Regions from separate parts of the Streptomyces sp. NPDC014006 genome, predicted to be linked through region 1. Evidence: riboswitches for the same ligand, from Rfam matches in the RefSeq annotation. Region 1 holds a riboswitch; each other region holds the start of a gene.
What was found. Region 1 has a riboswitch for cyclic di-AMP ahead of ACF1GV_RS27265 (transglycosylase SLT domain-containing protein). Riboswitches for the same ligand answer to the same signal wherever they lie in the genome.
Positions count from the first base shown of each region.

Region 2: another riboswitch for cyclic di-AMP. It lies ahead of ACF1GV_RS15145 (M23 family metallopeptidase); the one in region 1 lies ahead of ACF1GV_RS27265 (transglycosylase SLT domain-containing protein).
Region 3: another riboswitch for cyclic di-AMP. It lies ahead of ACF1GV_RS23820 (transglycosylase family protein); the one in region 1 lies ahead of ACF1GV_RS27265 (transglycosylase SLT domain-containing protein).
Region 4: another riboswitch for cyclic di-AMP. It lies ahead of ACF1GV_RS11240 (peptidoglycan DD-metalloendopeptidase family protein); the one in region 1 lies ahead of ACF1GV_RS27265 (transglycosylase SLT domain-containing protein).

Region 1 is NZ_JBICAJ010000008.1:294,071-301,056, reverse strand. Features, by position in the region: gene ACF1GV_RS27285 (M56 family metallopeptidase) at 147-1,085, opposite strand; gene fahA (fumarylacetoacetase) at 1,240-2,454, opposite strand; partial or broken gene ACF1GV_RS27275 (ATP-grasp domain-containing protein) at 2,697-3,048, shown strand; gene ACF1GV_RS27270 (HAD family hydrolase) at 3,132-3,938, shown strand; gene ACF1GV_RS27265 (transglycosylase SLT domain-containing protein) at 3,948-4,442, opposite strand; cyclic di-AMP (ydaO/yuaA leader) riboswitch at 4,448-4,630, opposite strand; gene ACF1GV_RS27260 (polyprenyl synthetase family protein) at 5,207-6,217, shown strand; gene ACF1GV_RS27255 (outer membrane lipoprotein carrier protein LolA) at 6,590-6,986, shown strand, end outside.
Region 2 is NZ_JBICAJ010000003.1:625,582-632,567, forward strand. Features, by position in the region: gene ACF1GV_RS15120 (dihydrofolate reductase family protein) at 1-1,035, opposite strand, end outside; gene ACF1GV_RS15125 (MarR family winged helix-turn-helix transcriptional regulator) at 1,105-1,608, shown strand; gene ribA (GTP cyclohydrolase II) at 1,733-2,377, shown strand; tRNA gene ACF1GV_RS15135 (tRNA-Met) at 2,471-2,544, shown strand; gene ACF1GV_RS15140 (PP2C family protein-serine/threonine phosphatase) at 2,925-4,046, shown strand; cyclic di-AMP (ydaO/yuaA leader) riboswitch at 4,288-4,444, shown strand; gene ACF1GV_RS15145 (M23 family metallopeptidase) at 4,456-5,487, shown strand; gene ACF1GV_RS15150 (aldo/keto reductase) at 5,632-6,576, shown strand; gene ACF1GV_RS15155 (PrsW family intramembrane metalloprotease) at 6,628-6,986, opposite strand, start outside.
Region 3 is NZ_JBICAJ010000007.1:90,774-97,759, forward strand. Features, by position in the region: gene ACF1GV_RS23800 (exopolyphosphatase) at 1-161, opposite strand, end outside; gene ACF1GV_RS23805 (DUF501 domain-containing protein) at 158-712, opposite strand; gene ACF1GV_RS23810 (septum formation initiator family protein) at 735-1,211, opposite strand; gene eno (phosphopyruvate hydratase) at 1,311-2,606, opposite strand; gene ACF1GV_RS23820 (transglycosylase family protein) at 2,887-3,600, opposite strand; cyclic di-AMP (ydaO/yuaA leader) riboswitch at 3,604-3,774, opposite strand; gene ACF1GV_RS23825 (transglycosylase family protein) at 3,958-5,052, opposite strand; gene ACF1GV_RS23830 (cytochrome P450) at 5,180-6,481, opposite strand; gene ACF1GV_RS23835 (nucleoside triphosphate pyrophosphohydrolase) at 6,478-6,986, opposite strand, start outside.
Region 4 is NZ_JBICAJ010000002.1:1,042,693-1,049,678, reverse strand. Features, by position in the region: gene ACF1GV_RS11255 (TetR/AcrR family transcriptional regulator) at 1-305, shown strand, start outside; gene ACF1GV_RS11250 (immunity 49 family protein) at 395-1,921, shown strand; gene ACF1GV_RS11245 (SGNH/GDSL hydrolase family protein) at 1,971-2,756, opposite strand; gene ACF1GV_RS11240 (peptidoglycan DD-metalloendopeptidase family protein) at 3,024-3,917, opposite strand; cyclic di-AMP (ydaO/yuaA leader) riboswitch at 3,923-4,076, opposite strand; gene ACF1GV_RS11235 (tyrosine-protein phosphatase) at 4,542-5,339, shown strand; gene ACF1GV_RS11230 (DUF6126 family protein) at 5,392-5,514, opposite strand; gene ACF1GV_RS11225 (helix-turn-helix domain-containing protein) at 5,511-6,131, opposite strand; gene ACF1GV_RS11220 (aspartate aminotransferase family protein) at 6,245-6,986, opposite strand, start outside.

The DNA.
Region 1 (6,986 bases):
AAGATCTGCCACCGGGGAGGGCGGCGGCCGCTGCGTCGGTCCGGTGCGGTGCCGTCGGCCGGCGCACCGTCAGGCCGACGCCACTCCGTCGGTCAGCGCACGTCGGTCCGGTGGCCGTGCCGTCCGACAGTGGGAGTGGGCGCGCGTCAGGCGAGTGCCGTCAGACCGGGCGCGAAGGCGATCAGCAGCGGCAGCAGGGGGACCAGCGCGGCGACGGTGGTCGTCAGGGCCCGGCGGCTGCGGTCCAGCCGCGGCGGTGGCTCCAGCAGGCGGTCGACCCGCTCGCCGAGCAGGCGGTGACTGGAGGCGCAGGAGAGCACGCCACGGTGCTGGTTCAGCTCGATCAGGGCCAGGGCGGTGGTGAGGTGGCCGCAGCGGCGGGAGGCGGTGTCGTCGGCGGCCAGTTCGACCAGGCGGTGGGTCTGGTCGCAGAAGTGGGCGAAGAGCGGGATGCGGGGGAAACCGGTGGCCAGGGCGGTGGACAGGTGCAGCAGCCAGTCGTGGTGGGCGCGGGCGTGGCCGCGCTCATGGGTGAGGATCGCGTCGAGCTGGTGGGCGGTGAGGCGGTGCAGGGCGCCCGTGGTGACGACCAACTGGGGCGGATGGCCCGGCATCCACCAGGCGTCGGGGTACTCGTCCTCCAGCACGAGCAGCGGGCCGCGCGCCGCGCCCAGGCCGGCCGGCAGCTCGGGGGCGCGTTCGCTCAGGTGGGCGCGGGTCACGCCGTGGCGCCGGCGGGCCTCGACCAGCTCGCGGGCGAGCATGGCGGTGGTCCAGGCGGCACCGCAGGCCAGCAGCAGGGTGAGTGCGACCGCCCAGGGCGGGGCCGAAGACAGGTCGTACGCCTCGGTCACGCCGGGCGGCGCGGGCGCGAAGAGCTGGGTGCGCACGGTGTGGAAGACGGCGGCGGTGCTGAGCGTCAGGGCCGTCAGACAGCACAGCAGGACCGTCGCGACGAGGCACTGCCACACCCAGAGGGCGACGACCGGTTCCCGTTCGGGCCAGGCGGCCCGGGTCAGCGCGCGCGGGACCGGCACGGCGGCCGTCAGAGTGACGACGCTCAGCAGGAGCAGGCAGACGGTCATGCCACGGGCTCCGGATCCTGGTCGGACAGGGCGGGGATGGTCGTGCGGGCGACGGACGCGATCACTCGGCGGCTCGGTGAGTGCGTCCGTCGCCAGTATGACGGCCCCGGGGCGGTGCGTCAGCCCCGTAACGAAGGCCCCGCGGGGGTGGGTGTCAGCGCGTGACGATCCGCCCTGTCACCTCGCCGAGGCCCACCCGGACGCCGTCCGGGCCGGGCGCCCAGGCGGACAGGGTCACCACGTCGCCGTCCTCCAGGAAGGTCCGCTTGCCGTCGGGGAGTTCCAGGGGCTCCTGGCCGTTCCAGGTCAGCTCCAGCAGGGAGCCGCGCTGGCCCGGCTCGGGGCCGCTGACCGTGCCCGAGCCGTAGAGGTCGCCGGTGCGCAGGGACGCGCCGTTGACCGTCATGTGCGCCAGCTGCTGCGCGGCCGTCCAGTACATGGTGGAGAAGGGGGGTTCGGAGACGACGTGGCCGTTGATGGCGACGGAGATCCGCAGGTCGTAGCCACCGGGTTCGTCGGTGGAGTCGTCGAGGTAGGGCAGCAGCGGATGGGTGCGCTCCGGGGGCGCGACCCGGGCCTCGTCCAGGGCCTCCAGCGGGGTGATCCACGCGGAGATCGAGGTGGCGAAGGACTTGCCGAGGAAGGGGCCGAGGGGGACGTACTCCCAGGCCTGGATGTCGCGGGCCGACCAGTCGTTGAGCAGGCACAGCCCGAAGACGTGGTCGCGGAAGTCACCGAGGGCGACCGGCTCGCCGAGCGAGGAGGGAGCGCCGACGACGAAACCGACCTCGGCCTCGATGTCGAGGCGGACGGACGGGCCGAAGACGGGCGCCGCATCGGCCGGGGCCTTGCGCTGGCCCGAGGGACGCACGATGTCGGTGCCGGAGACCACGACGGTGCCGGAGCGGCCGTGGTAACCGATCGGCAGGTGCTTCCAGTTGGGGGTGAGGGAGTCGGCGGCGTCGGGGCGGAAGATCTGGCCGACGTTCCGGGCGTGGTTCTCGGAGGCGTAGAAGTCGACGTAGTCCGCGACCTCGAAGGGCAGGTGCAGGGTCACCGAGGACAGCGGGTGGAAGAACGGTTCGACGGTCTCGCGGTGCGAGGGCACGGTGACCCACGCCGTCAGCGCACGCCGCACGTCGGACCAGGCGGTGCGGCCGGCGGCGAGGAGCGGGTTCAGCGAGGGCTGGGCGAGCAGCGCGGCATAGGGGGAGCCGAGCGCCATCGCCGCCGCGCCCGCGTCGAGCACGTGGTCGCCGAGCCGGACACCGACCCGCCGCTCGGCCGGAGAACCGGCGGGCGAGAAGACGCCGTACGGAAGGTTGTGCGCACCGAAGGGGTCGCCCTCGGAGACGTCGAAGGGGGGCATGCGGTGCCGCCTCGCTTTCGTGCACGTCGGACACGGCACCAGGGCCGTGCGATCCAGGTGGTCGCGGCACACGTTACGGCTGAGTCGGCTGTCTTGGGCAGTGTCTAAAGAGTCCGCAGTGTCCGCCATGTCCTTGTCGGGGGTGCCGATTCCGGCTCAGCATCCTTTGTGGGGAACACGGACGGAGGGCATCCGTTCCGCCGGGGGACACGTGGGGGACCGTGGCCGGCAGTGCCGCAAGCCTGCCGTTCCGGGCCGGCCGTGAAGTACCGGCCTCGATCGTGAAGTTCGGTCACCACCCGCTGCACCACGGCGGTGTCGGGGCGGTCCGCGGTCTGGGGCGTCTGGGCGTGCCCAAATACGCGATCACCGAGGACTCCTGCACCCCGGCCGCCGCCTCCCGTTGTCTGCGGCGCGCGTTCGTGTGGCCGACGACGGGCGCGGAGGGAGCGGGGCACCTGGTCGAAGGGCTGCTGCGGATCGGGCGCCGGATCGGGCGGCCGACCGTGCTGATCCCGGCCGGCGAGCAAGCACGGGCTGCACGAGCTGTGCGCGGAACGCGGCGTCCCCGGTCCGGCGGCCGCGTTCCCGCGGTGTACGACGACAGCGTGCCTTCGCTCCGGAGGCGCCGGATCGGGCGGTGAACGGGTGACCTGCGGGGTCCGTATTCTCTGATCATGGCCGCACCCCTCGCATATGCCCTCATCGCCACTGACCTGGACGGAACGCTGCTGCGCGGCGACGACACGCTCTCCGACCGGTCCCGGGCCGCGCTCGCGCGGGTGGCGGACGCCGGTGCCCTGCACTTGGTGGTGACGGGCCGCCCGGCGCCCCGGGTGCGGCCGCTGCTGGAGGACCTCGGCTGCACGGGGCTTGCGGTGTGCGGCCAGGGCGCGCAGGTGTACGACGCGGGGGCCGGCCGTCTGCTGTGGTCGGTGACCCTCGACCGGGAGCTGGCCGAGACCGCGCTCGGCAAGATCGAGGCCGAGGTGGGGGAGGTGTACGCCGCCGTCGACCAGGACGGCGTGGACGGGCTGACGCTGATCGAGCCCGGCTACCGGATGCCGCACCCGACGCTGCCGGCGGTGCGGGTCGGGCGGCGCGACGATCTGTGGGGCGAGCCGATCAGCAAGGTGCTGCTGCGCCATCCGGAGCTGTCCGACGACGAGCTGGCGGCGACGGCGCGCGCGGTGGTCGGTTCGCTGGCGACGGTCACCATGTCGGGGCCGGGGACCGTGGAGCTGCAGCCGTGCGGTGTCACCAAGGCGACGGGGCTCGCACGGGCGGCCGACCATCTCGGGCTGAGCGCCGGGCGGGCGCTGGCGTTCGGGGACATGCCCAACGACATCCCGATGTTCGCCTGGGCCGCCCGCGGGGTGGCCATGGCCAACGCCCATCCGGAGCTGAAGGCCGTGGCCGACGAGGTCACCTTGTCGAACGAGGACGACGGCATCGCCGTCGTCCTCGAACGACTCTTCGGGTGAGGCAGTGGCTCAGTACGCGCTGAACACGTTGTCGATCGAGCCGTAGCGGGCGGCCGCGTAGTTGCAGGCCGCGGTGATGTTGGCGATCGGGTCGTACGGGTCCATGGAGGTGCCGGACACGTGGTAGGCGAGGAACGTCGGGTCGATCACCTGGAGCAGGCCCTTGGACGGGGTACCGGCGGCCGCGTTGGAGTCCCACAGGTTGATGGCGGCGGGGTTGCCGGAGGACTCGCGAATGATGTTGCGGTAGATCCCGTCGTAGGTGCCCGGGATGCCGTGCTTGGACATGATGTCCAGCGACTGGCGGATCCAGCCGTCGAGGTTGTTCGGGTAGACCGAGTTGGCGGCCGTGATCACGGTGGCGCTGGTGGCCGGGGTGGCCGCGGAGGCGCTGGTCGCGCCGAAGAGCGGCAGCGCGAGGGCGGCGGCACCGGCGCCGGCGACGGCGAGGGTGCGGACGAGGCGGGACGTGCGGGTGCGGCGGTGCTGATCGGCAGCAGGCATGGCGAACTTCCTCTCCGGCGCCTACGAGGTGAGCTGTCGGGTTCGGGCTGGAGATGCCCGGCCGGCCGCGGATGCGGCACGGCTTCACCCCGAGCCGGTCCGGGGCGTCGTCGGGGCGACGACGTCCGGTTCGGCGACTTACCTGGGTCCCCCGCTCCTGCCGTACACGGATGAGTTGGTCCGATGGTGGATGCCGGACGGCGGCAGGATTAGGCGTCCATCCGACAGGCCGGGAAGTTATGCGAGAGCACATGCCGGGAACAAGTACTGGTTTCACCTATCGCCCTGGTTGACCTTGGTCGGGCTGTTTGGGGTGCTTGATCCTTTGCGATCGCCAAGGGTCAACTCGCTTGTGGGGACAGGCGAAATGCGGGGTAGACGCACCGAGGGCCGGTGAGGGGCGCGCGTGACCCAATTCACTGGTGTCACAGCTGCAACACATTTGCCGCCAAGACGACTAAGGTGAATCGGCTGATTAATTACGGCAAAGCGGGCAGTCGGGTCGTGTTGTGACGCGGTGGGGCGGGGTGGCTCGCGGAGGGTGGGGGTGGTCTTCGCGACGCGAGCATGGTTGATATCGGTACTTTTCAGCTGATCAGATTTGATCGATAAACATATCGGGCGTGATCCGATACCGCCTGGCCTGTAACCGTGGGCGCTATCGGTGATCGAAACGTGACCGGATACGCTGACTTGAGTGATGGCAGCGACCTATCGACAAACCGTGTAATCGCCTACCGGCACCAGCAGACAGGAGACCCCTCGTGACCGTCGTCGGGCCGTTCGGGCTTAGCGTGCGGGACCAGGCTCTCGAGGCCGATGTCCAGGCCGGATTGGCGGCTGTCGAGGAAGGGCTGCTCGAGGCCACCAAGAGCGAGGTTCCCTTCATCACGGAGGCCGCGCAGCACCTGGTGCGGGCGGGTGGGAAGCGGTTCCGGCCGCTCCTCGTGATGCTGGCGGCGCAGTTCGGCGACCCGTATGCGCCGGGGGTCGTCCCGTCGGCGGTCGTGGTCGAGCTGACCCACCTGGCGACGCTGTACCACGACGACGTCATGGACGAGGCCGCCGTACGGCGTGGCGTGCCCAGCGCGAACACCCGGTGGGGTAACTCGGTCGCCGTACTGACCGGCGACTTTCTCTTCGCGCGCGCCTCGCAGATCCTCGCCGACCTCGGGCCCGAGGCGGTGCGGGTGCAGGCACTGGCGTTCGAGCGGCTGGTCACCGGGCAGATCCTGGAGACCGCGGGGCCGCAGGACGGGCGCGACCCGGTCGACCACTACCTCGAGGTGCTCGGCGGCAAGACGGGCTCGCTGGTGGCGGTGTCGTGCAGGTTCGGCGCGATGATGTCCGGCGCCGACGAGACGGTCGTGGACGTGCTGACCCAGTACGGGGAGCGGCTGGGCGTCGCCTTCCAGCTGGCCGACGACGTGCTCGACATCGCCTCCGACTCGCACGAGTCCGGCAAGACGCCGGGAACGGATCTTCGCGAGGGTATCCCGACGCTGCCGGTGCTGCGGCTGCGGGAGCGGGCCGAGCGGCTGGGGCTGCCGGAGGACCGGGCGCTGTGCGAGCTGCTGGACTCCGATCTGAGCGACGACGCGCGACACGCGGAGGCGCTGACCGCGCTGCGTGCGCACCCCGCGCTGGAGCAGGCGCGGCGTGACACGGTCCGGTACGCCGAAGAGGCGCGGGCGGCGCTGGCGCCGCTGCGGGAGTGCGACGCCAAGGCGGCGCTGATGGAGCTGTGCGACGCGGTGGTGCACCGGGCGGGCTGACGGCAGCACCGGGCCGGCTGACGGCCGCACCGGGCCGGCTGACGGAATCCGTCCGGACCGTTCCCTCTTCTGCGGGCGACGGCCCCCACCCCTGGGTGGAGCCCGAACCCCCGCCCCCGTAGCTCCCCAGGTCCCCACCTCCCCTACGGGTAGGGGGACCTGATCCCTCGCCACGTCATACCCCAGAAGTACATGCAGTTGCGTCCACGGAGTGACGCTTCCCGGCGGCCGATTTGGTCTCATGGAAAGCACGGAAGACACCACTCCTCACCGATTCGGGTGAGAATGGCGGCTTGGGGTGGGGCCCGCCGGGAGTACACGCCGCGGGTCACGGGACGGACAGCCGCCGCCGACGACGGAGGTAGCGCACACATGGCACCGTATGGAAGCGATGACAGGGCGACGGCCGTGCAGGAGCCGGCCGGCTCGCCGGGCGGGGGGCGTCGCAGGGCCGCGCGGTACGTCGTGCCCGCGACCGTCGTGGGCGTGGCCGCCGCGACGATCGGGATCGTTCCCGCGCTCGCCAGCTCCGGCGACCCGGATCTGCCGAAGATCACCGCGCAGCAGCTCATCGAGAAGATCGCGGCGTCGGACGTCCAGCAGATGTCCGGCACCGTGCGGATCACCACCGACCTGGGGCTGCCCGACTTCGGCGGGCTCGCGGGCGGTCTCGGCGGGAAAACGGGCGGCGCGGGTGACGGCTCGGCCGCCGACCCGTCCGCCAAGGTCACCGAACTGGCCACCGGCACGCACACGTTGCGGGTCGCGG
Region 2 (6,986 bases), on a different contig from region 1:
GTCGGCGCCGGGGACGAAGGTGTCCGGCTCGCGCCAGGCCGTCACCACCCGGCGTACGCCCGCCCGGAGGATCAGCTCGGCGCAGGGGTGGGGGCGGGAGGCGCGGCGGGTGCAGGGTTCCAGGCTGGTGTACACCGTGGCGGTGGGCAGGCGGGGGTCGTCCGCCGGGATCTTGGCGAGGGCCGCTTCCTCGGCGTGGACCGTGGGGTCGCCGGCCTCGCGAGAGTGGCCGCGGGCCACTTCGGTGCCGTCGGCCGCGACGATCACCGCGCCGACGCTGAACGCCGTGTCCGAGGGCGGGCACCGGTCCGCCAGCTCGCAGGCCAGACGCAGCCAGTGGCGGTCGGCGGGGGCGGCGCCGGTGCCCGTGCCGGGGGCGGTGGGCGCGTAACGCATGAGGACGACGTCCTCGATCTGCCGCGTCTGCAGCAGGCGCAGTCGGCCCCTCTGGTAGGCGCCGGGGCCGAAGAGGCGGGGGGCGCCGGGGTCGCCGACGAGGAGGGGGGACAGCACCAGCTGGAGTTCGTCGGCCAGCTGCTGCTGGAGCAGTTGGGTGTGGATCGTGCCGCCGCCCTCGACCATCAGGCGCCGCACGCCCCGGGCGCCGTGCAGATGGTCGAGGAGGCGGGGCCAGTCCAGGTCGTGGCCAAGGGGGACGATGTCCGCGCGGATGCCGGCCCGGCTCGCCCGCTCGGCGCCTTCCAGCGTCGTGTAGAGGACCTTCTCGCCTCCCGTGTGCCAGAAGTTCGCCGCCGGGTCCAGGTCGCCGGAGGCGGAGACGGTGACTTTCAGGGGGTACTCGGGGAGGCCGGCCGCCACGCGGGCCGCCCGCCGCTCGGGCGAGTTGACCAGCAGCCGCGGGTTGTCGGCGCGCAGGGTGCCGGCGCCGATGAGGATCGCGTCGACGGACGCGCGGACCTCGTCGACACGGTCGAAGTCGGCCGGGCCGGACAGCAGCAGACGATCGGGGCCGGTGTCGTCCAGGTAGCCGTCGAGTGAGACGGCCGCGGACAGCAGGACGTACGGGTGGGGCATCGCGCTCCCCGGCGGGTGAGGTGACGGACACGGCTTGGTTCAAGTTTGAAACAAAACTACACTGGCGGCATGACGACCCGCTGGCTCACCCCCGACGAGCAGCGTGCCTGGCGCGCCTACCTCGCGGCCACGCACCTTCTGGAGGACGCGCTGGACCGGCAGCTCCAGCAGGACGCCGGCATGCCGCATCTGTACTACTCCATCCTGGCCACCCTGTCCGAGGCGCCCGAGCGGCGGCTGCGGATGACCGACCTCGCCGAGGCGCTGAAGATCACCCGCAGCCGGCTGACGTACGCGGTGACCCGGCTGGAGAAGGACGGGCTGGTGGCGCGCGAGAGCTGCCCGTCGGACAAGCGGGGCAGCATCGCCGTCCTGACCGGTGAGGGGCTGGCCCACGTCGAGCGCGCGGCCTCCGGCCATGTGGAGACGGTCCGGGCCGCGCTGTTCGACCATCTCGGCGCGGAGCAGGTCGGGCAGTTGGAGGAGATCTGCGCGGGGATCACACGGGCGCTGCAGGGGGCGGACGCGGAGGACGTCCCCTGGCGTCGGCGGTCCGCGCCGCCGTGCGGGTGAGTCACGTCATACCCGGCAGCTCTGCGGCGCCGCGTATTGCTTCAAGTTTCAAGCAGAGGTAGGGTCCCCTTTCTGAGCTTCTGCTTCAAATCTGAAGCAGCTGGACGGAACCCGGAGCACCCGCATGGCCGACGCCCCCGCTGTCCCCGCCGCCACCCCGCGCGCCCGCGTCCGGGTCCCGCTGCACTTCGCCGACGGCTACCGCGCCGACGCCGAACTGGTCACCTTCCACGGCCTCGTCGACGGCCGGGAACACGTGGCCGTCGTCCTCGGCGAACCGGGCGCGGTCCCGCTCGTCCGGCTGCACTCCGAGTGCCTGACCGGCGACGTCTTCGGCTCCGCCCGATGCGACTGCGGCCCCCAGCTGCGCGAGGCCGTCGAACGCGTCGCCGACCGCGGCGGCGTCCTGCTCTACCTGCGCCAGGAGGGACGCGGCATCGGCCTCTACAACAAGCTCGACGCCTACGCCCTGCAGGACCAGGGCCTGGACACCTACGCCGCCAACGCCGCCCTCGGCCTGCCCGAGGACGCCCGCGACTACACCGCCGCCGCACAGATGCTCACCGCCCTCGGGATCGGGTCGCTGGATCTGCTGTCCAACAACCCCGACAAGGCCGGCCAGCTGCGCACCCTCGGCCTCGACGTGCGCGACCGGGTGCCGACCGGTGTCTTCTCCACTCCGCACAACGTGCGCTACCTGCGCGCCAAGGTCCTGCAGACCCAGCACACGCTGCCCCTCGCCGAGCTGGCGGACCGCGGCGTGAGCTGAGCGCGGAGGACTCCGGCGGGACGCCGGGTTGACCCCCTGGAGGAACGTGGTCGTCGGGTGCCCCGCGGATGGCGTACACTGGAGTCACAACGACGCGGGGTGGAGCAGCTCGGTAGCTCGCTGGGCTCATAACCCAGAGGTCGCAGGTTCAAATCCTGTCCCCGCTACTGAAGGCCGAGGGCCGGAAGCCGAAAGGTTTCCGGCCCTCGGTTTTTTCTGTCGGCCGGCTCCTCCGGGCCTGCCGCCCGGCGTCATCCGGTCGGCCCTCACCACTCGCCGTCCGCGCCCGCACCGGCAAACCTGGACGGGCGGGACGACGACCGACAGGGACGGTGGGAGACGAGCGGTGCGGCCTGGTGACGCGACGGACGACGGGCCGTACCCCCGAACCGCTGGGCGCGTTCCCGAGGCCGGGAGGGACTCCCTGGCCGACGGGTGGGTTCCCGACGCCGGGACCGACCCCGGGGCCCGCGGCTGCGCCCCCGCCCTCGATCTCAGCCCCGGCGCACGCGCCCCCGGTGCCGCCGTGCGGCTGCCAGGTGACCCTGTGCCGGACGCAGGCCCTTGGGGCGGTGGGGAGCCGCGGCCCGAGGAGGGCCGGAGGATCTCCGTCGCGCGGGCCTTCGTCCGGATCCTGCCGGCGCTGCTGATCGCCGCCGGCGCGGTCTACGACTACTGCACCCCGTCCGACTTCACCGCGGCCCCCTTCTTCACCGCCGCGCCCCTGGTCGCGGCCCCGCTCTACAGCCGCCGCGGCACCGTGCTCACCGGGCTCGCCGCCGTCGCCGTCGTGCTCGGCCTGCACCTGACGATCGGCATCGTCTGGCACACGGACGCCGTCACCGAGCTGGTGACGGTCGCCACGGTCGCCGTCCTGGCTGTCCTGATCAACGCCCTCGCGCGCCGCAGCAGCGAGCAGCTCGCCTCCGCGCGCGAGGTCGCCGAGGCCGCCCAGCGCGCCGTACTGCCCGAACCCGCCGAGCAGATCGGCGTGTTCCAGATCGCCGCCCGCTACGAGGCCGCCCGCGCCGACGCCTTCATCGGCGGCGATCTGTACGCCGTTCAGGACAGCCCGTACGGTGTCCGGCTGATCGTCGGGGACGTGCGCGGCAAGGGGATGGGCGCGGTCGCCGCCGTGGCCGTGGTCATCGGGGCGTTCCGGGAGGCCGCCGAGCAGGAGGCCACCTTGGAGGCGGTCGCCCAGCGGCTGGAGCAGGCGCTGGCCCGGGAGGGCGCCCGGCGCGACGGGCTGGACGCGTTCGAGGGGTTCACCACCGCCGTCCTCGCCGAACTCCCGCACGGCGACTGGGTGGTCCGCGTCCTCAACCGCGGCCATCCGCCGCCGGTGCTGCTGTACGCCGACGGCACCCTGCGCACGCTGCTGCCCGCCGAACCCGCGCTGCCGCTCGGCATGGGCGAGCTGGCCCCCTGGCCCGACCGCTCGGAGGAGGCCGCGCTTCCCGGCGGCGCCACGCTGTTGCTGTACACCGACGGCCTCTCCGAGAGCCGCGACCGCCACGGCCGCTTCTACGACGTCGAGGCGCGACTCACCGGACGTGTCGTCACCGAGCCCGGCGCCCTGCTCGCCGCCGTCGCGAAGGATGTCCGGCGGCACTCCGGCGGCGGCATGGCGGACGACATGGCGCTGCTCGCCGTACGCCGACCGTGAAGGTCACCATGTGTGAGCGGACGAGCGCCCTGTGCATAACAATTGATGCACCATCACCGAAACAAGGTTTTGGACGTGACGCCTGAGGGGCGGTCAAGTCGCCCCTTTTGGGCCGGTCGTGGCGTGAAAGTCCAGGCCAAGAATGTTAATGATCAAGACGAACGGCTTGGAATCCGGCTACCCGGTCTATTAACGTTCGATAACGCAGCGCGGTCGTCCCAGCCGTCACAAGAGACGGCTCCGCGCTCACGCGCCGAATCCCGTAGGGAACCGGGGAACCACCACTTTGGGGTGAATCTCGCGTCAGCCGCCGTCGATCGACGGCCGGTATACGCGCGTAGGAGACCTTCCTGCTCCGAACCCGTCAGCTAACCCGGTAGGCGAGACGGAAGGAAAGGAGTACGCCCGCGTGGCGTCCAACCGGCCTGCCCCGACAGCCCCGTCCGTGCCGAACCAGCAGGGCCCCGAGACCTTGGTCTACGGCGGCCACCGCACCGACGAGGGCCCTTGGGAGGAGTGGAATCCCACCGAGGAGTCCGTCCGTCCCGTCCGCGGCCGGCACCGCGTCGCCAAGCAGCGCGGCGGACTCGCCCGCAGCTCCACCGTCCTCGGCGTCGGCGTTATCGCCGCCGTCGGCGCGGGCGGTATGGCCAGCGCGCAGACCGGCAAGCCGCCGGTCTCCATCTCCATGCCCGACCTGCCCTCGGTCGCCTCGCTGATCTCCGACCACGAGGACGACCGGCCCCAGGGCTCCGCCACCCCGCTCACCGACATGGGCGTCATCACCGACGACGGGCAGCAGGCCGCCGGCGCCGGTGAGACGCTGCGCAACCGGATCATGGCGCAGGCCGAGTCGCAGCAGGTCCAGGTCGACGTCAAGGCGCAGACCGCCGCCGAGGCCGCTGTCGTCAAGCAGGCCGCCGAGGCCGCCGCGCAGGCCGAGAAGGAGGCCGCCGCCAAGGCCGCCGCCGCGAAGGAGAAGGCGGAGGAGGAGGCGAAGAAGAAGGCCGAGGCCGAGCGCCTCGCCGAGCTCGCCAAGCAGTACGTGCTGCCGACCTCCTCGTACACCCTCACCTCCCGCTTCGGGCAGGCCGGCTCCATGTGGGCCTCCGGCTACCACACCGGCCTGGACTTCGCCGCCCCCACCGGCACGCTGATCAAGGCCGTTCACAGCGGCACCATCACCGAGGCGGGCTGGGCCGGCTCCTACGGCTACCGCACGATCCTCACCCTCGACGACGGCACCGAGCTGTGGTTCTGCCACCAGTCGTCGATCAGCGTCAGCGTCGGGCAGAAGGTCGCCACCGGGGACGTCATCGGCCGCGTGGGCGCCACCGGCAACGTCACCGGCCCGCACCTGCACCTGGAGGTGCACCCCGACGGGCAGGCCTCCGGCATCGACCCCATGGCGTGGCTGCAGGACAAGGGCCTCAACCCCTGACACCTCGTCCGGCTCCCGATCCCCGGCGGTCCTGACGGCACACCCCCCGACGTCAGGGCTGCCGGTTCGTGTGCGCCCAAGTGTTTGCCCGCTGTTGGTTTCCGTGCGGAATGGGCCGATGACGCCGGGGCGTTGAAACGGGGCATGACTGCTCTTCGCAAGCTCGGTGCGTCCGACCTCGAGGTCTTCCCGCTCGCCCTCGGCGGCAACGTCTTCGGCTGGACCGCCGACGAGACGACCTCCTTCGCCGTCCTCGACGCCTACAGCGCCGCCGGCGGCAACTTCATCGACACCGCCGACGCCTACTCCGCCTGGGCCGAGGGCAACCAGGGCGGAGAGTCCGAGACGATCATCGGCAGCTGGATCAAGGCCCGGGGCAACCGCGACGACGTCGTCATCGCCACCAAGGTCAGCCAGCACCCCGAGTACCGGGGACTGAGCGCGGCGAACATCAAGGCCGCCGCCGACGCCTCTCTGCGCCGCCTCGGCACCGACCACATCGACCTCTACTACACCCACTACGACCAGCCCGAGGTGCCGGTCGAGGAGATCATCGGCGCCCTGGACGAGCTGGTGAAGGCCGGCAAGGTCCGCCATATCGCCGCCTCCAACATCTCCGCCGAGCGCCTGCGGGCCTCCCTGGAGTTCTCCGACCGCGAGGGCCTCGCCCGGTACGTGGCGCTCCAGCCGCACTACAACCTCGTCTCGCGCGACACCTACGAGGGCGACCTCCAGGACGTCGCCGCCGGCGCCGGCCTCGCCGCCGTCCCGTACTACGCGCTGGCCTCCGGCTTCCTCACCGGCAAGTACCGGCCCGGGGCGAGCGTGGACAGCCCGCGGGCGGGCGGCGCCGCGCAGCACCTGAACTCCGAGCGCGGCCGCGCGGTCCTCACCGCCCTGGACGAGGTCGCCCAGGCCCATGACGCCCCCGTGGCCACGGTCGCCCTCGCCTGGCTCGCCGCGCAGCCGACGGTCGCCGCCCCCATCGCCTCGGCCCGCACCACGGACCAGCTCCCGGCGCTGCTGAGCGTGGCGGAGCTGACCCTGACGGAAGCGGAGCTGGCACGGCTGACGCGGGCGTCGGCCTGACCGACGCTCTCCGGCGTCCGCGGCGCTCGGTGACGGTTGCCGTTGCGGCTGCTACGACCGGTAGGGGTTGTACGCCGGGTACGCCGGATGGGCTCCGTACCCGGCGTACCCCGCGTACCCCGCCTGCCCGGCGTACGGCAGGTACGGCCGCGCCGCCCCGGGACCGGGCCACGGCTGCGCGGGCCAGGGCAGCATCACAGGTACCGGGGGCGCGGCCGCCCGGGCCGCGTACTCCAGCGCCGGCCGGGCGAGCGCCCGCAGCCGCCACACCTCGTTCAGCAGCTCCCTTTCCCGTACGACGAAGTCGGCGCCGGCGCGGCCGCGGCGGCCCCGGTGCCGCAGGAACGCCAGAGACGTCGCGTAGGCCTCGTAGCGTGCGACCTCCTTGGCGGCCGGCTTGCCCAGGTGGT
Region 3 (6,986 bases), on a different contig from region 1:
CGGTCGACGCCCTGCCCGAGCCGCACGATCGTCATACGGCGGTCCAGCTCGACGAGTTCATCCGTGGCCCCCGCGCCGGAGGCGCTGTCGGGCACGGCCACGTCGGCGACCAGCAGACGGATGGAGTTCGTACCGCAGTCGATGGCGGCGACCCGGGTCACTTGGCGTCCTCCTCGGTCCCGGCGCCCGCGCCCTCGCCGGCCGGCGTGACGCAGGGGCCCTTGCGCCACCACTCGGGCAGCATCGCGATCGCCTCGTCGCCGAGCGGGTTGACGCCCGGTCCGGCGGCCAGCGAGTGGGCGACCAGCACGTGCAGGCACTTCACGCGGTCCGGCATGCCGCCGGCGCTCGGGAAGCCGGTCAGCTCCTCGATCTCGTCGCGGCGCCGGATGTAGTCCTCGTGCGCGGCGCGGTAGGCGGCGGCCAGCTCCGGGTCGGTTCCCAGCCGCTCGGTCATCTCCTTCATCACGCCCTCGGCCTCCAGGGTGCCGATCGCGGAGGAGGCCCGGGGGCAGGTGAGGTAGTACAGCGTCGGGAAGGGCGTGCCGTCCGGCAGGCGCGGGGCGGTCTCCACGACGTCGGGCTGCCCGCAGGGGCACCGGTGGGCGATCGCGCGCAGCCCGCGCGGCGGCCGGCCCAGCTGCTGCTCGAAGGCAGCCACATCCGCGTCGGTGGGCTCGGTGCGCGGGGTGGACGGCGGGGGCGTTTCCACTACGAAGTTCTCTCTTGTCGAATTACTGGTCGGAGGCGTCGGCCTTGTCGACCCCGTCCCAGACGTTGGAGTACCAGGGGCGGTCCGCCGAGCCGAGTTCGGTGTGCGCCTGCTTGGCGGCGTCCGGGTCGACCACGACGTAACCGGTCTCCCCCGGCATCACATAGTGCAGCCGCTGCCGGATCTGCTGCTCGGCGAAGGAGTCGTCCTGCCAGCGCGCCTTGAGGTCGCGCAGCTGCTCCACGCGCTGCCTGGCCTGCTGCTTCTGCCGTTGCAGATCGGCGATCCCGGCGCGTTGCGAGACGTACTGGCGCATGGGATAGGCGAGCGCCACGATCAGCGAGCACACCACCAGCGCGAGCAGTGCCGCGCGGCCGGTGAGCCGGGAGCGGCGGGCCTGCCGTTTGGTCTGGGAACGGTAGACGCGGGCCGCGGTCTGCTCGCCGAGCAGCCGGATCCTGGTCGCCGTGGAGAAACGGTCCCGGTCCTTCACGGCCATGCCGGCCTCCCCTTTCACACGCGCGTACGTCCCCGGACACGGTACGGGACCGAGTACGGGGACGTACGTACGACTGGCTAAGCCTTACGCCAGGATGGGTCAGCCCTTGGAGACCGCGCCCCGGAAGCGGGGGAACGCGCTGCGGCCGGCGTACACCGCGGCGTCGTCGAGGATCTCCTCGATGCGCAGCAGCTGGTTGTACTTGGCGACGCGCTCGGAGCGGGCCGGGGCACCGGTCTTGATCTGGCCGCAGTTGGTGGCGACGGCGAGGTCGGCGATGGTGACGTCCTCGGTCTCGCCGGAGCGGTGGGACATCATGCACTTGTAGCCGTTGCGCTGGGCCAGCTCGACGGCGTCCAGGGTCTCGGTGAGCGAGCCGATCTGGTTGACCTTCACCAGCAGGGCGTTGGCGGCGCCCTCCTCGATGCCGCGGGCCAGGCGCTCGGGGTTGGTGACGAACAGATCGTCACCGACGAGCTGGACCTTGTCACCGAGCTTGGCGGTGATGGTCTTCCAGCCCTCCCAGTCGTCCTCGAACAGCGGGTCCTCGATGGAGACCAGCGGGTACGCCTCGACCAGCTCGGCGTAGTACTCGGTCATCTCCTCGGCGGAGCGGTTCTTGCCCTCGAAGACGTAGGAGCCGTCCTTGTAGAACTCGGACGCGGCCACGTCGAGGGCGAGGGCGATCTGCTCGCCGGGGGTGTAGCCGGCCTCCTTGATCGCCTCGAGGATGAGGTCGAGGGCCTCGCGGTTGGAGCCGAGGTTCGGGGCGAAGCCGCCCTCGTCGCCGAGGCCGGTGGCCAGGCCCTTGGACTTCAGGACCTTCTTCAGGGTGTGGTAGACCTCGGCGCCCCAGCGAAGGGCCTCGGAGAAGGACTCCGCGCCGATCGGGGCGATCATGAACTCCTGGATGTCCACGTTGGAGTCGGCGTGCGAGCCGCCGTTCAGGATGTTCATCATCGGCACCGGCAGCAGGTGCGCGTTCGGGCCGCCCAGGTAGCGGAACAGCGGCAGGTCGCTGGCCTCGGAGGCGGCGTGGGCGACGGCGAGGGAGACGCCGAGGATGGCGTTGGCGCCCAGCGAGCCCTTGTTGTCGGTGGCGTCCAGGTCGAACATGGCCTGGTCGATCAGACGCTGCTCGGTGGCGTCGTAGCCGACCAGCTCCGGGCCGATCTGCTCGATGACGGCCAGCACGGCCTTCTCGACACCCTTGCCCTGGTAACGGCTGGCGTCGCCGTCACGGAGCTCGATGGCCTCGAAGGCGCCCGTCGAGGCGCCGGACGGGACGGCGGCACGCCCGGTGCTGCCGTCGTCGAGGCCGACCTCGACCTCGACCGTGGGGTTGCCTCGGGAGTCCAGGATTTCCCGGGCTACGACGACGTCGATGGACGGCACGAGCATCTCCTTCGTGGATGTGACGCTGAAAGTGCGGGGCTGGTGAGCCTTGCGACTAGAGCCTAACCGCCCCGGGGCCATCGGCCAGCCGACCGCCCGGCCCGTGGACAGACAGACCGTACCCATTGTTCACCGTCGGAACAAAGGGGGGTGGCGTTCTGGCCGAATATTCGCCGAACCGGCGGCAGACAAAACCCGCCCCGGTGCGTACGGGGGAACACGCACCGGGGCGGGGAGCCCATGGGGACGGGGAGCGGCCCTTGGCCTGCCGGCTGCCGCTTTACTTCAGGTGCAGCTGCTGGCCCGGGTAGATCAGGTTGGCGTCCTCGACGATGTCCTTGTTCAGGTCGAACAGCTTCTTCCAGCCGCCGGCGACCTTGTGCTTCTCGGCGATGGAGCTGAGGGTGTCGCCCTTGACGACCTTGTACTCGCCGTCGCCCTTCTTGACCTTCTTGCCGGTCGGGGTGGTGACGGTCTTCGAGCTGTGCTTCTTCTGCGACTGCGCCGGGCGCTCACTGGAGCGGGAGGCGCTCTGCTGCTCGGTGGAGCGCGTCGTGGTGGTGCCCTGGGAGGACGAGCCGCTGCTCTGGGAGGAGCTCGAGGAGGCGCCGCCGTCGTTGGGGGTGCTCGACAGGCCCGTGCCGCAGACCGGCCAGGCGCCCTTGCCCTGGGAGGCGAGGACCTTCTCGGCCACCTGGATCTGCTGCGCCTTGCTGGCCTCGTTGGCCTGCGGGGCGTAGGCGGTACCGCCGTACGCGGCCCAGGTGGAGGCGGAGAACTGCAGGCCGCCGTAGTAACCGTTGCCGGTGTTGATGGACCAGTTGCCGCCGGACTCGCACTGGGCGACCGCGTCCCACTCGGAGGTGGTGGCGGCGGAGGCGTTGCCGGCCGCCATCAGCGGAGCGGCGACGGCGGCACCGGTGACACCGGCGATCGCGATGGCGCGGGTGGCCTTGGAGGGACGACGGTGCTTGCCCTTGCCGGAAAACAGCATGGTGGATCCCCTCACCGACGCCTGCGAGGTGAGCTGTCGGGTTCGGGCCGGTTGAGTTGCCCGGCCACCCCTCCCCTGGAGGAGGTGTGGCTTCACCCCTAGCCGCTCCGGCTCAACTGCCGGGCGCGGCGCTTACCTTGGGTCCCCCGCTCCTGCCTGCGGCGCGTTAAGCGACGAGTGTTCCCGTGCGGCCGCTGGCAGGATTCGGCGTTGCGGCCGGCCGGGGCTCGCGGTGGCGAGCGGTCATGACCGTAGACAGGCGATCGGCCGAATTTCAAAGACGATCACGGCTTCTGAGACTCATCCCACACTTTCACCAAAGCGGACATTAGTCTCGAAACAGGGCGTCAACTCCCGCTACTTTTCGCCCGTTTCGCCACCGACAAGCAGGGTCTGACCGGGCACGATGTGGCTCGGGTCGGCACCGATCGCGTCCTGGTTCTCCGCGTACAGCGCGCGCCACCCGCCCGCGACGCCAAGGGAGTCGGCGATGGACGTGAGGCTGTCCCCGTCGCGCACGGTGTAGCGCGAGGCGTGCCGGCCCGAGACGGGCGTCGCGCCGGCTTCGGTCACTTCTTCCTGTGCACTGACGCCTCGGTGGCGGCCGCCGCCGTCGAGGGCGCCGGTGTCGACGAGCCCCGAATCCCCGACGATCTGGCGCAGGTTGTCCGGATCGTCGCTGTTTGCGGCACCGGTGGAGGCGCTGTCGGACGGCTGCGAGGTGCCGTGCTCCGCACTTCCGGACGCGCCGGACTCGCCGGCACCGCCCGCGGACGGGGTGGTGGACGACAGGCCGTCAGAGGGCTGCGCGGGGCTGCCCGTGGAGGGAGTGCCGGCCGCCGTACCGGAGGGCGTGCCGGAGGAGTCGGGCAAGCCGGGCGAGTCCACCGAACCGGAGATTCCGGATGATCCGGAGGTATCGGTGGATCCGGAGGTACCGGCCGAACCGGAGGAGTCGGGTGAACCAGTGGACCCGCCCGAGCCGGAGGAGTCCGATCCGGCGGTGGCGCCGGTGGAGGCCGAGCCGCCGCCCGGCGTGTCGCCCGGTACACCCGTGTCGATGTCGGGTGCGGAGGTGTCGGCGGACAGGCCCGACGTCAGCCCGCACACCGTCCAGTGGCCGACGCCCTGGTCGGCGAGGACCTTCTCGGCGACGGCTATCTGCTGCGAGCGGCTGGCGAGGTCGGGGCGGGCCGCGTACTCCAGGCCGCCGTGGCCCTCCCAGTCCTCCTGCGACAGGTGCAGACCGCCGTACAGCCCGATTCCGGGGTTGTCGCTCCAGCGGCCGCCGCTCTCGCACTCGGCCACCTTGTCCCACGTCGTGCCGTCGGCCGCGTGGGCGCTCGCCGCGCCGAGCAGCGGGATGGCGATGGCGGAGCCGGTCACTCCGGCCGCGACGAGGAGTGCCGGAGCCTGACGGGGGCGACGGTGTCGACCGTTCCCGGAGAGCATGCGGTGACCTTTCGCAAGACAGCAGTGACCAGCGCGACGCCTTGAGGCAGCGGCGTCACGCTGACGAGTGAACGTATCGGCAGACGATCGTCAGTCACAAGTTCATGCCGCGCAGATCACGTGAAGATCACAAAGTTGAAGAGGTGTCATTTTCCTGTGTGCCCTCGGGCGTGAACACCACCGGCAACTGCCGCAGCCCCCGCATGATGAGACCGCCACGCCAGCGCAAGTCGTCTGGCTCCGCGTCCAGTTGGAGGTCGGGCAGCCGGGTGAGCAGGGTGGCGAGGGCGGCCTGGCCCTCCAGGCGGGCCAGCGGGGCGCCCAGGCAGTAGTGGATGCCGTGGCCGTAGCCGAGGTGCTGGTTGTCACGGCGGGCGAGGTCCAGCACGTCCGGCCCGGGGAAGCGCTCCGGATCGCGGTCGGCGGCGGCCAGGACGACGAGGACGGGGTCACCGGGGGCGATGTCCTGCCCGCCGATGCTCAGCGGCTCGGTGGCGAACCGCCAGGTCGCCATCTCCACCGGGCCGTCGAAGCGCAGGAGTTCCTCCACCCCGGTCTCCAGCAGCGCGCGTTCGCCCCTGGCGAGGGAGTCCTGCAGCCGGTGCCGCTGCCCGGGGTGGGTGAGCAGGGCGTAGGTGCCGTTGCCGATGAGGTTGACGGTCGTCTCGAAGCCGGCGAACAGCAGGATGAACGCCATCGCCGCGGCCTCGTTCTCGGTGAGGTGCTCGCCGTGGTCCGAGGCGCGGATCAGGCCGGAGATCAGATCCTCGCCGGGGGCGGCTTCGGCGGGCAGGGCCTGCCGCTTCCGGTGGATCAGCTCGGCGAGGTAGCCGCGCATCTTCTTCACCGACCGGGCGACCCCGCCCCGCGGCCCTCCCCCGTGCCGGATCATCATCCCCGCCCAGTCCCGGAAGTCGTCCTGGTCCTCACGGGGGACGCCGAGCAGGTCGCAGATGGCGTAGATGGGCAGCGGGAAGGCGAACTCGTGGATGAGGTCGGCGGAGCCCTTGTGCGCGAACTGGTCGATGAGGTGGTCGGTCAGCTCCTGCACGCGCGGCGCGAACTCCGCGACCCGGCGGGGCGTGAACGCCTTGCTGACCAGGCGCCGCAGCCGGGTGTGGTCCGGCGGGTCGATATTGAGCAGGTGCGTCATCAGCTCCGCCTTGCGCTCCCCGGGGATGCCGGTCTTGCCCTTGGCGTGCGCCGGCTCGTCGTGGTGCGCCGGGTTCTTGCTCAGGCGCTGGTCGGCGAGGGCTTGGCGGGCGTCGGCGTACCGGGTGACCAGCCAGGCCTCCACCCCGCTGGGCAGCCGGGTGCGGTGCACGGGCGCGTGCTCGCGCAGCCAGGCGTACGCGGGGTAGGGGTCGGCCGCGAACTCCCAGGTGAAGAGTTCGGGAGCGGTGTCGTCGGGGCGGAGCTGCTCGGTCACTCCTCGACCGTATCCGGATCCGGGTGGGCCTCGGCGTCGCGGTGGTCGGCGGGCGCCGCGGCGAGCGCGCCGGGGGCGACGCCCTCGGCCTCGCGGATCGCGTCCCGGTAGGCGCGGGCCGCCGCGCGCAGCGACGTCTCCGGGTCGACGCCGTCCGCCTCGGCGCGCGCGGCGAGCGCGAGCAGCTGGTAGCCGATGCCGTCGCCCTGCGGCAGCTCGACGTCCAGGCCGGCCGTGCGGGTGCGGGCGGCGAGCTTGGCGGCGAGGGAGAGGGCGGGCTGGTGGAGCGGGACGCCCTCGGTGACGGAGGCGCGCCGCTTCTCCTGCGCCTTGGTGCGCAGCCAGTGCGCCTTGACCTCCTCCGGGGTGGTGGCGGTGGCGTCCCCGAAGACATGCGGATGGCGGTGGATGAGCTTGGCGACGATGCCGCCGGCCACGTCGTCGATCGAGAAGGGGGCGTCGGTGTCCTCCTCGGCGATGCGGGCGTGGAAGACCACCTGGAGCA
Region 4 (6,986 bases), on a different contig from region 1:
GGATCGAGGGCTGGTCGGCGGCCCTGCGCGAGCCGCCGCTGCGCGCGGTGGGCCGCGACCTGGACCGGCGGTGGAAGGCGGCGCTCGCCGAAGTCGTCGAGGAGGGAGTGGCCGCGGGCGAGTTCACCTGCCCCGATCCGGCCGCCTCCGCGCTGCGGCTGACCGCTCTGCTGGACGGGCTGGCGGTACAGCTGACCGCGTACGGCGGCACGGTCTCGCGCATCCGGGCGCAGGAGTGGGTCGATGAGGCGCTGGCCCGGGAACTCGGACTGAGCCGCCAGGAGTTGACCGCGCCGGGGAGGTGAGTGACACCAACCCTGCCGTGGGGCGGTGCGCAGCGGCCTCGTAGAGTCCCGGGGTGAACCGACTGCACGCACCCGATCCCCATTTGCCCATGCTGACGGAACCACAGGCCGCGCGGCTGCGCTCCCTCGCCGTCGACCACCTCGGCGCCGGGCACGACGACGTCGTCGTCACCGGCACGGACGTCCTGCACAACGGGCGCCGCAGCCCGCTGACCACGCTGGCCCAGCGCTGCCGTGACATACCCGAGGAACAGTGGCCGGAGTTGGTCCGGCAGCACTTCGCGCGCCTGGAGAACGCCTCGCGGGGCGACGAGGGCGCCGAAGAGCTGCTGCGCGGGACGCGGCTGCGGCTGCTGCCCGACGACGCGTTCCCCGAGGAGGCGGCGGGCAGTTTCCGCTACGTACGCCCGGTCGCCGACGGCCTGCTCGCGGCCCTCGCCCTGGACACTCCCGACTCGGTGCGCATCCTGCACGACGGCGACGTGGCCCGGGTGGACGCCGAGCGGCTGTGGGCGGCGGGCCGGGCCAACCTGCTCGCCGAGCCCGTGCGGCACGAGGAGGTGCGCACCGGGACGGGGGCGGTGCTGCACTCGGTGTACGGCGACTCGCACTTCGTCGCGAGCAGGGCGCTGGCCCTGCCGGAACTGGTCCGGGAGGTGACCGGCCGGGACCTGCCGGAAGCCGGCGCGCTGGTGGCCGTGCCGACGCGGCATCTGCTGGCGTTCCATCCGATCGTGGACAGCACGGTCGTGGACGCGGTCAACGACCTCGGCTCCTACGCGCTGGGCGCCTGCCAGGACGGACCGGGCTCGCTTACCCCGCGTCTGTACTGGTGGCACCGGGGACGGCTGGTGTGTCTCACCCACATCGACGAGGAGACGCGCTCGCTGTCCGTGCGGGCCCCGCAGGAGTTGCTGGAGCTGATGAAACGGCTGCGCGGTGGCCAGGGCTCGTCCCCCTTCGCCACGGCGCTCGCGCACGCGCACGCCCAGGCCGCCGACGATCCCTCCGCGGTGAAGCTCGAGAGCTGGGAGGCGTGGGTGCGTGCCATGCAGGAGGGCTCCGCGCTGTTCGCAACGCCGGACGCTCCGCAGGGCGACGGCCGGGCCTGGCTGGAGGCGTTCTGGCTGGCGCTGGTGTGCCGGGAGGGCGAGCGGCTGACGAGGCTGAGCCAGGTGCCGGTGGAGCGGCTGCGCCGGGCCGGTGAGGCGGACGACTACCTCTTCCACTGGATCGGCACGCTGCAGGCCTTCGTGCTGCGGCGCCCCATGGACGAGGTCGCCGACCGGCTGGTCACCACGATCCAGACGTCCGACCCGCAGGTGGCGACCCGCACGCCGGGCGATCTCCTGAACCTGGTCGACTACCAGCCGATCGCGCTGTTCCACCGGTTCATCGCCCGCGATCAGGAGAAGTTCGCGGCCGCCCTGGCCGAGGCGCTCGCGCACCACGGCCGCTACTGGGAGGGCTCCTGCGACCCGCGCGCGCTGGTCGCCCTCGGCCCGCTGGCGCTGGCCTCACTGGCGTACGACGCGGGCTTCCCGGTGGACACGTCGTCGCCGTATCTGCCGACCCACCTCGTGCAGGGGAGCTGGTACGGGGAGTTCCCGACCTGACGGCGGGCCGAGGGGCGGTGCCGCCGCGGCCCGCCCCTCGCCGCGCGGTTCAGGCGACCGCAGCGATCCGCATCTTGATGTCGTCCGGTGACAGGGTGCCCTTGGCGGTCACATGGTCGCCGGAGGACTCGCCGCGCAGCCGCCGGCCGATCCACGGCACCAGGTACTCGCGCGCCCAGTGCACGTCGTCGCGCCGGACCTCGAGCGTGCCGCGCGGCGGCAGCGGCGGCCAGGGCTGCTCGGGGTCGGCCGGGATCCTCAGGCCGAGCGCCTGGCCGGCCCGCAGCGCCACGCGCGTGTGCCCCTCGGGCGACAGGTGCAGCCGGTCGTCGTCCCAGGCGCGGCGGTCCTGAACGGACTTCAGCGACCACAGGTCGAGTACCGGGCAGCCGTAGCGGTCGGCGATGGCCCGGACGTGCCCGTTGTACGTGGCGATCTTGCCGCGCAGATGCTTGAGCAGCGGGACGCCCCGGGTGTCGAAGCCGGTCGTCACCATGACCGTGCCGGCCGCCGCGGCGAGCTGCGCGACCGCCCTCTCGAACCGCTCGGCGACCTCGTCGGGGTCGGTGCCGGGCCGGATGATGTCGTTGCCGCCGGCGCAGAACGACACGAGGTCGGGGGCGAGTTCGACGGCCCGCGGGACCTGCTCGTCCACGATCTGGTCGAGGAGTCTGCCGCGTACTGCGAGGTTCGTGTAGGTGAAGTCGCCTTCGGGTCGCCGGTCGGCGAGGAGTACGGCGAAACGGTCGGCCCAGCCCACGAACTGCCCGTCGGGGCCGGGATCACCGACGCCCTCGGTGAAGCTGTCCCCCACCGCCACGTACGACCCGATCACTGCTCTGCTGTCACTCTTCGAATCGTCTGCCACAGCAGTCCATGATTCACCCTCGAATGTGACTTACGCGACCGTAGGCAAGGGTTGACGGGCGGTGAGATAAGCCACTCCACATGTCCGGCCGTGTCGGGAATAAGCGCTCCGGCCGGAAAACCCCGGCCGGTCCGGACACATCGAGGGGCCGGACACACCGAAGGCCGGACGCCCGTGGATCGGGGTCCGGCCTTGGTGGCGTGTCAGACGGGTGGCCGCCGGGGCGGCGCGGGGTCAGCCGACGGTGACGCCGTGGGCGCGCAGGTAGGCGACCGGGTCCACGTCGGAGCCGTAGTCCGGCGTGGTGCGGATCTCGAAGTGCAGGTGCGGGCCGGTCACGTTGCCGGTCGCGCCGGACAGGCCGAGCTGCTGGCCCGCGGTCACGGTCTGGCCGGCCGAGACGGAGAGCTGGGACAGGTGGGCGTACTGGGCGTAGTAGCCGTCGTTCAGCTTGATGACGACCTGGTTGCCGTAGGCGCCGCCCCAGCCGGCGGAGACGACGGTGCCCGCGCCGACGGCCTTGACGGTGGTGCCGGTCGGGACGACGAAGTCGACGCCGGTGTGGTAGCCGCTGGCCCACATGCTGCCGGCGGTGTGGTAGGCGGTGCCGATGGTGGCGCCGCTGACCGGGAGGGTGAAGCCGGCGGCGGTGCTCGTCGACCGGGCGGGCTCGGCGGCCTTCGCGGGCTTGGCGGCGGACTTGTGCGCGGGCGCCTCGCTCTTGTGCGACGGGGCGGCCTTGTGCGCCACGGCGGCCTTCTTGCCGAGGGTCAGCTTCAGACCGGGGTGGATGAGCGACGGGTCGCTGCCGACGACCTCACGGTTGTCCTCGTACAGCTTCTTCCAGCCGCCGGCGACATGCTGCTCGTCGGCGATCTTCGACAGGTAGTCGCCGGACTTGACGGTGTAGAGGCGCACCCCGGACCGCGTCGCCTTCTTCTCGGCGGACGGCAGGCTCTGGACGGCCTTGGCGGACACCGACTGGGCGGCGCTCTGCGGCGTGGCGGCGTGCGCTCCGGCGGCGCCCATGAGCGGCAGCGCGAGCGCGGCGCCACCGGTGCCGACGACGGCGAGAGTGCGGGCGAGACGCTGGGTCTTCGGACGACGGTGCTTACCCTTTGCGGGCATGGCGCTTTTCCTCTCCGGCGCCTGCGAGGTGAGCTGTCGGGTTCGGGCTGGAGATGCCCGGCCGCTGGGTGCGGCTTCACCCCATAGCCGTTCCGGGAACCGGAACAGGCGGTCGTACCTGTGGGTCCCCCGCTCCTGCCGTGCGTCGGGTGGGTGGGTGCGGTGCGCCGGACGGCGGCAGGATTCGGCGTCCGTCCGGATTCGGTGGGAACGTAAGCGAGCAGGACGCACAGGGACAAGCAGGAGGTTGCGTGAACGGGCGTTTATCGTGATCCAATGAGGGAATCCGCCGTCACACTGCGTGAATTCGATCTGCTGTCAGCTCGTCAATTCACCAGCAAATCCACCGCCATTACGTGGACATGACGTACGACGGACGGTCACGGTTATGACGCTCCTCACGCGCTCACCTTCCAGTGACCCCTATTTCCACGCGAGTTGGGAACAAGAGGCCAATTCGGGCAGAAAGCCCAGATGTGACGCCGAGGGATTACCAGCCCATTCGTACACCTCGGTCGGGAGGCCGGTGCAACCGGTTGCCCCGGGAATCCATGTCGTATCGTCGAAGGGCAGCCCGTCGGCCATTCGAGCCGCGTCGGCGGGTACGAGCGGGAGGAGCCCTTCGTGACGCAGCAGGTGCCGTCGACCGAACCCGAGCTGGCCGGAGTGCGCAACTTCCGAGACGTGGGCGGACTTCCCACGATCGACGGTCGGCGGGTGCGGCACGGCGTGCTGTTCCGCAGCGGCCACCTCGCTCACGCGACGCCCGAGGACGCGGCGTACCTCGCCACCCTGGGGCTGCACACGATCTTCGACTTCCGCAACGCGGCCGACCAGACGCTGGAGGGGCCGGACGTCGAGCTGCCGGGCGTGCGCAACGTCAATCTGCCGCTGTCGGACCCGGCGGACGGCGCCGAGTTCTGGAAGATGGTGCGCGACGGCGATCTCGAGCAGCTGCGCGGCATCCTCGCCGACGGCAAGGGAGCGAACCGGATGATCGCCTCCTACCGCACGATCATCAAGGAGCGCACCGCCGAGCACTCCCGGGTGCTGCACGCGCTCGCCGAGGACAACGTCCCGGCCCTGATGCACTGCGCCGCGGGCAAGGACCGCGCGGGCCTGTCGATAGCGGTCACCCTGCTCGCCCTGGGCGTGGAGAAGGACGCCATCGTCGAGGACTACCTGAAGTCCAACGAGAAGCACCGCCGCTACAAGGTGCGCCGCAGCGGCTCGGCCGAGTCGGCCTACACGCCCGAGGTGATGGAGCTGCTCAGCCCGCTCTTCGACGCGCGCGCCGAGTACCTCACTGCGGCGCTGGAGACCATCGAGGAGACCTGGGGCGGCGTCGACGCCTACCTGGAGCAGGGACTGCGGCTCACCCCCGAGACCCGGGAGCGGCTGCGGGCACGCCTGCTCGACTGAGCTGCGGAAGCGACCGCGCGGCCGGCCGTGCCCGCCGTGCCCGCCGAGGGGCCTACTGCCGGGCGCCCAGCTCGAACAGCAGCCAGACGAAGCCGGCCAGGACATGGCCGACGGCGATGTAGATGATGAGCCGGATCCACAGGGTCCGGGGGAACTTCTCCTCGACGTTGCTCATCGCGCCTCTCCAGGGTGGGCGGGCCCCAGGCACAGCGTGGCCGTGGGGCTCTGCAGCAGGGTGTGGACGAACAGCAGCTCCAGACCGGCGGGGTCGTCGGCGGCGATCCGGTGCGGGGTCATGGAGTCGAAGTGCGCGCTGTCCCCCGGGCCGAGCCGGTGGGTGGTGTCCCCCAGGCGCAGCCTGAGCCGTCCGGTCAGGACGTACAGCCACTCCTCGCCGGGGTGTACGCGCACGATGTCACCCTGCGCGCCATAGGGCACCTGCACCCGCAGGGCCTGCATACCGCGGCCCGGCGCGCCGGCCTGCCGGTACGTCCAGCCGCCGGCCGCCGTCGGCTCCATGTCGGAGCCGCGCACCACGGCGTCCCGCTCGGCGACGCTCTCGCCGAGCAGCTCCGAGACGGTCGTACCGTAGATACGGGCCAGCGCGAGCAGCATCGGCAGCGAGGGCTGGCGCTGCCCGGTCTCCAGGCGGGACAGATGGGCCGGGGAGAGTCCGGCGGCGCGGGCGGCGGCCTCCAGGGTGAGGCCGGCGCGGCGGCGCAGGGACCGCAGCTGCGGGGCCACCGCGGGCAGGCCGCCGGCCGGTTCCGCAGGGGACTCGGAGGAACTCATGTCCCCATTCAGCCGCAGGCTTGCCTCTGTGGCAAATTTGTTGCCTCAGAGGCAAAGTCTGCCACTGCCCGCGCGGCTCACCCACCCGGCCCGGCCCGGCCCGCCGTGTGCCGCTACCGGTTCGTCACGGCCTGCTTGATCAGCGTCTTGCCGAAGTCCCACATCAGCCCGTTGCCGCTGTGCGCGTCGTCCATCACGGCGGTGAAGGCGTCGACGAAGCGGTCCACGTCCGCCTCGTCGATGATCAGCGGCGGGATCAGCTTGATCACTTCGAGGTGGTCGCCGGAGACCTGGGTGAGGATCCGATGCCGCTGGAGCAGCGGCACGACCACCATCTGTGCGAACAGGCCCTTACGGGCGGCCTGGAGCATGGTCCAGCGGCTGCGCAGCTTCAGCGAGGCGGGCCGGCCGAACTCGATGCCGATCATCAGGCCTCGGCCGCGGACGTCGGCGAGCAGTTCGTACTTCTCGGTCAGCGCGGCGAGCCGGGACCTCAGCAGCTCGCCGGTCCTGCGCACCCCGGCGACGATCTGCTCCTGCTCCATGACCGACAGTACGGCGAGGCCGCATGCCATCGCCTGGGCATTGGAGCCGAAGCTCGCCGAGTGGACCAGGACGCGGTCCATGGACGAGTAGACCTTCTTGAAGATCCACTCCCTGCCCAGGGTGGCGCCCACCGGCACATAGCCGCCGGAGAGGGCCTTGGCGACGCAGACCAGGTCGGGTTCGACGCCGTCCTCGTGCTGGTAGGCGTAGAAGTCGCCGGTGCGGCCGAGGCCGGTCTGCACCTCGTCGGCGATGAGCAGCGCCTTGTGGCGGCGCAGCAGCTCCTGCGCGGCGCGCAGATAGCCGGGC